DNA from 3 places in the Pseudomonas sp. MF08817 genome. Region 1 is predicted to be linked to each of the others. Evidence: riboswitches for the same ligand, from Rfam matches in the RefSeq annotation. Region 1 holds a riboswitch; each other region holds the start of a gene.
What was found. A riboswitch is a leader RNA that binds a small molecule or an ion and turns the genes downstream of it on or off. The one in region 1 is predicted to bind cobalamin.
Positions count from the first base shown of each region.

Region 2: linked by a shared signal. The riboswitch ahead of cobO (cob(I)yrinic acid a,c-diamide adenosyltransferase) and the one ahead of cobW (cobalamin biosynthesis protein CobW) in region 1 are both predicted to bind cobalamin.
Region 3: linked by a shared signal. The riboswitch ahead of AC19YR_RS08480 (TonB-dependent receptor plug domain-containing protein) and the one ahead of cobW (cobalamin biosynthesis protein CobW) in region 1 are both predicted to bind cobalamin.

Region 1 covers NZ_JCBCUY010000003.1:69,638-71,833, forward strand. Annotated here, with positions in the region: gene AC19YR_RS03055 (CbtA family protein) at 1-269, opposite strand, end outside; gene AC19YR_RS03060 (CbtB domain-containing protein) at 281-475, opposite strand; cobalamin riboswitch at 598-821, opposite strand; cobalamin riboswitch at 890-1,099, shown strand; gene cobW (cobalamin biosynthesis protein CobW) at 1,201-2,196, shown strand, end outside.
Region 2 covers NZ_JCBCUY010000007.1:25,701-27,896, forward strand. Annotated here, with positions in the region: gene AC19YR_RS06030 (cobyrinic acid a,c-diamide synthase CobB) at 1-497, opposite strand, end outside; gene cobO (cob(I)yrinic acid a,c-diamide adenosyltransferase) at 491-1,102, opposite strand; cobalamin riboswitch at 1,181-1,410, opposite strand; gene AC19YR_RS06040 (hypothetical protein) at 1,566-2,150, shown strand.
Region 3 covers NZ_JCBCUY010000010.1:114,499-116,694, reverse strand. Annotated here, with positions in the region: gene astA (arginine N-succinyltransferase) at 1-473, shown strand, start outside; cobalamin riboswitch at 631-834, shown strand; gene AC19YR_RS08480 (TonB-dependent receptor plug domain-containing protein) at 934-2,196, shown strand, end outside.

The sequences.
Region 1 (2,196 bases):
ATCAGGGCGAAACCGACTGCCACCACCAGGTTGCCGCCGGTGGTGGACAGCACGCGCTGCCAGCCGTCTTCGGGCTCCCAGGCCTCGGCGTCGTGGCTGTGGGCGGCGCCGGCACTGTCGGCGTGTTCATGGGCCTGGGCCGCCGGGGCGCTTTCATAGGTTTCGGCCTGGAGGATCAACGGCGCGACCCAGAAGCTTTGCAGCAGGGTCAGCAGCAGGGCGGCCAGCAGGCCGGTGAAACCTGCGGTTTGGGCGATGCGCTTAATCATGGCGGCAGGTCTCAATGGCACGGGAACGCGGCGCTGTGGCGGGTATCGTGGGCGGCGTTGTGCACCGCTTCGATGTGGGAGAACCCGGCGAAATACACCAGGCACGCGCCCAAAATCGACGCGCCGATGGCGGCAGTGAGGCGTTGGCTCAAGGTGGCGGTGCTGCTGGCGGTGCCGGTATGGCGAGTGCTGCTGATGATCGACATGGCGCTTCCCTTTGTGGTGTCAGGGCGGATCGAGCGCATGCAAACCCCTGCGAGGCGGGCCCGCAGGGCTTCAGACAGCGCCCGCCCACCGCGGGTTTGTTGGGTGAAAGTGGCCGTGGGGGCGCACTGTCGTGTCACTGGCCGGTCTCCGGGCTTGCGAGGGGCCGGGCTTGCGCCGTGGCCTGCTGGAATCGCCTTCCCATGCCGGTTGGCACAGTGGCTGTGATTCCTCTCTCGCTTACCGTTGCGGGGGCAGCACCGGATTCATCAAGGGCTTGAGTAAAGCACATGATCCACCGGTTTCCCGTTTCACCCTGTCAAGGGCACCTGTAACAAGGTGCGTAGGAGAGCATGGGCGAGGGCGGGGCGTCAAATGCCCGAGGCGCCCGGCATTGACCCGCCCCTACGCACTGCGTAGCCTTGCGCGTTCGAGGTTCTTCGGCCCGTGCCGAAGCTAAGAAGGGAACGCGGTCAATGCCGCGGCTGCCCCCGCAACTGTGAACGGTGCTGTTCGCTGCCACGCCACTGCTGATGCCTTCGGGCCAAGCGGGAAGGCGCAGCGAATGCCAGTCCAAGGACTGGCCCACCGTCAGCCAGGAGACCTGCCTCGTCACTGATTCTCACATTCAACCGGGCGGGGTGATCCGGTGGCGAAATCTGCCTTGGCGCCCCCCGCGCCCGGCCAGCCGTCCCGTATGCCCGCCCCCTTTGCCAAAGGGCATCCGATGAAAACACTGGCCAAACTCCCCGTCACCATCGTCACCGGGTTCCTCGGTTCGGGCAAAACCACCTTGCTGCGCCACATGCTCGACAACGCCCAGGGCCGGCGTATCGCGGTGATCGTCAATGAGTTCGGCGAGCTGGGCATCGACGGCGAAATCCTCAAGCAGTGCGCCATCGGCTGCACCGAAGAAGAAGCCAACGGCCGCGTCTATGAACTGGCCAACGGCTGCCTGTGCTGCACGGTGCAGGAAGAGTTCTTCCCGGTGATGCGCGAACTGGTGGCGCGCCGCGCCGATCTGGACCACATCCTCATCGAAACCTCCGGCCTGGCCCTGCCCAAACCGTTGGTGCAAGCCTTCCAGTGGCCGGAAATCCGCAGCGCCTGCACCGTCGATGCGGTGATTACCGTGGTTGACAGCCCGGCCGTGGCCGCCGGCACCTTTGCCGCTTTCCCCGACCAGGTGGACGCCCAGCGCAAACTCGACCCCAACCTGGACCACGAGTCGCCGTTGCACGAGTTGTTCGCCGACCAATTGGCCAGCGCCGACCTGGTGATCCTCAATAAAACCGACCTGATCGCCCCGCAAGACCTGGAGCGCGTGCGCCAGGAAGTGGCCGAAGAACTGCCGCCGGCGGTGAAGATCATCGAAGCCAGCAGCGGTCGCGTGCCCCTGGACGTGCTGATCGGCCTGGGCGCCGGTTCCGAAGAGCACATCGACGGGCGCCACAGCCACCACGACCACCATCACGGCGATGGCGGCGAAGATGACCACGATCACGACGCGTTCGACTCCATTTCCATCGAGCTGCCCCAGGCCGACGAAAGCTTGCTGCTGGCCGCCCTTAACGAGTTGGTGGTCAAGCACGGCATCTTGCGGGTCAAGGGTTTTGCCGCCATCCCGGGCAAGCCGATGCGTTTGCTGATCCAGGGCGTGGGCAGCCGTTTCGACAAGCACTTCGACCGCGCCTGGCGCAGCGACGAGCCGCGCACCACCCAC
Region 2 (2,196 bases), on a different contig from region 1:
GTGAGGCTGCCTTCGAGCAGTTGCGCATGGCGCAGGGTGCCGACGCGGTTGGCCAGCACCCCGGCAAAGGGCAGGTCCGGCTGGTAGCGCGCCAAGCCCAGGGCCAGGGCGCCGAAGGTCTGGGCCATGGCGGTGCCGTCGATCACGCCCAGCACCGGCACGCCGAAGTGGCGCGCCAGGTCGGCACTGGAGGGCGTGCCGTCGAACAGGCCCATGACGCCTTCGATCAGGATCAGGTCGGCCTCCCCCGCCGCTTCCCACAACAGGCGACGGCTTTCCTGCTCGCCCACCATCCACATATCCAGTTGGTACACCGGCGCACCGCTGGCACGCTCCAGAATCATCGGGTCGAGAAAGTCCGGGCCGCATTTGAACACGCGCACCTGGCGCCCCTGGTTACGGTGCAGGCGCGCCAGGGCGGCGGTGACCGTGGTTTTGCCCTGGCCGGACGCCGGCGCCGCAATCAGCACGGCCGGGCACTGGCGCACACTCACAATTCGATGCCTTTTTGCGCCTTGATGCCGGCCTGGAAGGCGTGCTTGAGCAGCCCCATTTCGGTGACGGTGTCGGCCAGCTCGATCATTTGCTCCTTGGCCCCACGGCCGGTGACCACCACGTGTTGCATCGGCGGGCGGGCCTGCAGGTCGCTGAGCACTTGGTCCAGGTCCAGGTAGCCGTGCTTGAGGGCGATGTTCAGTTCATCGAGCACCACCAGGCCGATGGCCGGGTCGCTGAGCAACTGGCGCGATACCGCCCACGCCGCTTGGGCGGCGGCGATGTCGCGCTGGCGGTCCTGGGTTTCCCAGGTGAAGCCTTCGCCCATCACGTGAAAGCGCACCTGCTCGGGGAAACGGCGGAAAAACAACTCCTCGCCCGTGCTGTTGCGGCCCTTGATGAACTGCACCACGCCGCACTGCATGCCGTGGCCCATGGCGCGGGCGAGCATGCCGAACGCCGAGCTGCTCTTGCCCTTGCCGTTGCCGCTGAGCACCAGCAGCAAGCCGCACTCGTTGGGCGAGTTGGCGATGCGTTCATCGATCACGGCTTTTTTGCGCAGCATGCGCGCCAGGTGGCGCTCGTCGCGTTCGGGGGAATCGGTCATGGGGCAGCTCTCCGTTGGGGCTGGATAACGGCGGGCAGGAATAAAGGACGGCAACAAGCCTGGCATCGCCCACCGTGATGCCGTTGGATGGATCAGGCCGGTCTCCGGGCTCATGAGTGGGTTGCCCCGGGCGGTGCGCCTTCCCATGCCCGGGTGGGCACAGTGGCAAAAAGCACAGCCTTGACTCATTTACCGTTGCGGGGGCAGCGCCGGGATCGTGACCGCGCGCTTGGCGCACGCACTCACCGGCTTCCCTGTTTCACCCTGTCGACCGCTGGCCACAGGGCACCTGAAACAAGCGGCGAAGGTTAGAGGGTTGGGGGTGGAGCGTCAATGAAACCCGGGGCCGCCAGGGTTGATTGACTGCGATGGGTCAATAAACGGGCGCCAATCTTGTGCCAGGCTGGAAGCGGCGATATCAAATAGCCATAACCCAAACACGATCGACTCAAGGGAGTGAACGATGCAAGGCATGATTATCAGCAACCCCAAGCTGGAATTTTTGCGACCGATGCTGGAGCGCTGGTTTGACTGCATTGATCGCTACAACCGGGTGCGCGGCGACAACAAGGCGCCGTACTGGTCAGACGAGCGGGCCAACCTGGGGCTGCTCTCGGCCGCAGCCTGGATGGCCGAAATGGTCACCCTGGAACATGCGCCCACCAAAAAGCAGTTGGAAAACGGTGAGCGCAATGCCCGCGCCGACCTGTACATCGCCAGCAAGGACGAATGGGCCTACGTGCAAGCCAGCCAGCGCTGGCCCCAGATCAACCACCTGAACCTGGAGCAGGCCCTGCTCGATATCACCAGCGCCGCCCGCCGCATCAGCTACCCCAGCGACCTGAAGCTGGGCTGCCTGTTCGTCGCCCCGCAAAAAACCCAGCACAGCGCCACCCCCGAAGAACTCCAGGACATGGTCGACGACCTGCAAAAGGAGTACAGCTGCGCCGTGGCCTGGTACTTCCCCTATGCCTACCGCAAGTTGCGCAACGAGGCGGGCAACTACCAACCCGGCATCGCCGTGCTGTTCAAAGAGGCTCGCGGATAAGGTTGAACCCCGCGCCGCGCCCACTGCCCTATGCTTACCGCCGCGT
Region 3 (2,196 bases), on a different contig from region 1:
ACGCCGACCACCTCTCGGTGATGGGCAACAAGGCCTCCATCGCCGAACTGATGCCGCGCCAGCCGCTGTACACCTGCCTGCTCACCGAAGAGGCGCAAGCGGTGATCGGCCAAATGCACCCCAACACCCGGCACGCGGCGCAGATCCTCCAGGCCGAGGGTTTCAGCTACCACAATTACATCGATATTTTCGATGGCGGCCCGCTGATCGAAGCCGCGGTGGGCAACATCCGTGCCGTGCGCGACAGCCAGTCCTTGACCTTGAGCATCGGCACCCCGGACGACGAAGCCCCGACCTGGCTGATCCACAACCGGCGCCTGGAAAACTGCCGTATCACCGCCGCCAAGGCGCGCCTGGTGGGCAATCAGTTGCTGATCGACCGCCTCACCGCCAAACGCCTGCAACTGCAACCCGGCCAATCGGTACGCGCCGTGCCCATGGCCCTGCGCCACATGCAAGCTGTCGCCGCGTAACCCTCGCGGTAGCCGCTGGGGTGCGCAGCGCCCCTCGGTGGTGTGGCACCGGGCCAATTTTTACGGCCGCTACGCGACCGAGCGCGGGCGAGCCCGTTTGCTACACCAGTCTCCCCAAAACACCTGCCAAGGTTGACGAACGGTCATGCCAGTGTTCAGATGCCGCCCTGTTTCAGGTGCCTCCTGCCGCCGTGCATGAGGTGAAACGGGAAACCGGTGCGCCCTCCCAGGGCTAGTCCGGTGCTGCCCCCGCAACGGTAAGCGAGTGATGGGTTCAATCAGCCACTGTGCCTCACGGCATGGGAAGGCGAACCCCTCCAGCCTCGCAAGCCCGGAGACCGGCCTGGAATGTTTGTTTGGCAAAAACCTGCGGTGGGCGGGCATGGGCCGGTATCGGCGTGTGCCCGGTACTTTCTCCTGCGTGCTTCTGCGAAAGAAACTTTTTCGAGAAGACCAAAAAATGAATCAACTCCAAACCTTGCGTGCCCGGGCCCTGTGTCCTGCGCCCTTGCATGCCTGCGCGGCCCTGTGCGGCGCCCTCCTGAGCCCGGCCCTGCTGGCCGATGACAGCGCCCTGACCCTCGAACAACAAACCGTCAGCGCTCCGTCCGTGGAATCCACCACCGTCGCCGAGATGGCCAAGTACGGCAGCAAAGTGGAGATCGTCAGCCGCGAGCAGATCGAGCGCGCCGGCCCCAGCAGCGACATCTCCCGCGTCCTGCAGATGTACGTACCGGGCCTATACGTGGCGCCGAAAAACGGCCCGTTCGACTACGGCACCTATTCCCTGCTGGGCGGGCGCAACGACGACACCCTGATCCTGCTCGACGGCGTGCGCCTGAACAATCGCCTGTATGGCGGCATTTACATCGACACCCTGCCTGCCAACGCCATCGAGCGCATCGAAGTGCTCAAGGGCGGCCAGAGCCTGCTGTTCGGCACCCAGGCCGTGGCCGGCGTCATCAATATCGTCACCCGCAGCCCGCAAAGCCGCGACATCGGCGGCGAGGTCAACCTGGGCCTGGACAGCTTCATGGGCAAAACAGGCGACGCCCGCGCCGAGCGCATCGTCAGCAACGGCTGGGGCGACCTGGGCCTTTTGGCCTACGTCAGCCACAACGTCTCCGACGGCTACCAACCGTTTCGTAACCGCGACTACAGCGCCAACACCACGGACAAAAAGCGTTCCTACGAGGTCACCACCTTCGGTGCCAAGGCCATCCAGGCGTTGGGCGACGATGCGCGCCTGGAGCTGTTCTACCAATACTCCGACGCCAACCTGGACTTCGCCCGGCCCGCCAACAACCGCAAAACCACCAACGACCGCGTGCAGCAAATCGCCACGGCCACCTTCGAGCACAGCCTCAGCGAACGCCTGAGCTATTTCGTCAAAGGCCACGTCAACGACTGGGACACCCGCTACACCCGCATCAACAACGCCCCGGGCGGCGCCACCACGGTGGTCAACGACAAGGATTACTGGGGCTTCACCGACTGGGGCGTGCAGGCCGAAGGCAAGGCCGAACTGGACGGCGGCCACGTGCTGGTGTTCGGCGCCGACAACCAGTGGTTCAAGGGCCAGGACGATGTGCTCATCATCGACGACAACCAGGCCCAGGCCCACGCCCTCTACACCCAATTGCGCCCGGTGATCGCCGCCCTGCCCGACTGGCACCCCAGCCTCGGCATCCGCCACGAAGCCATGAGCGGCGGCGATAGCGCC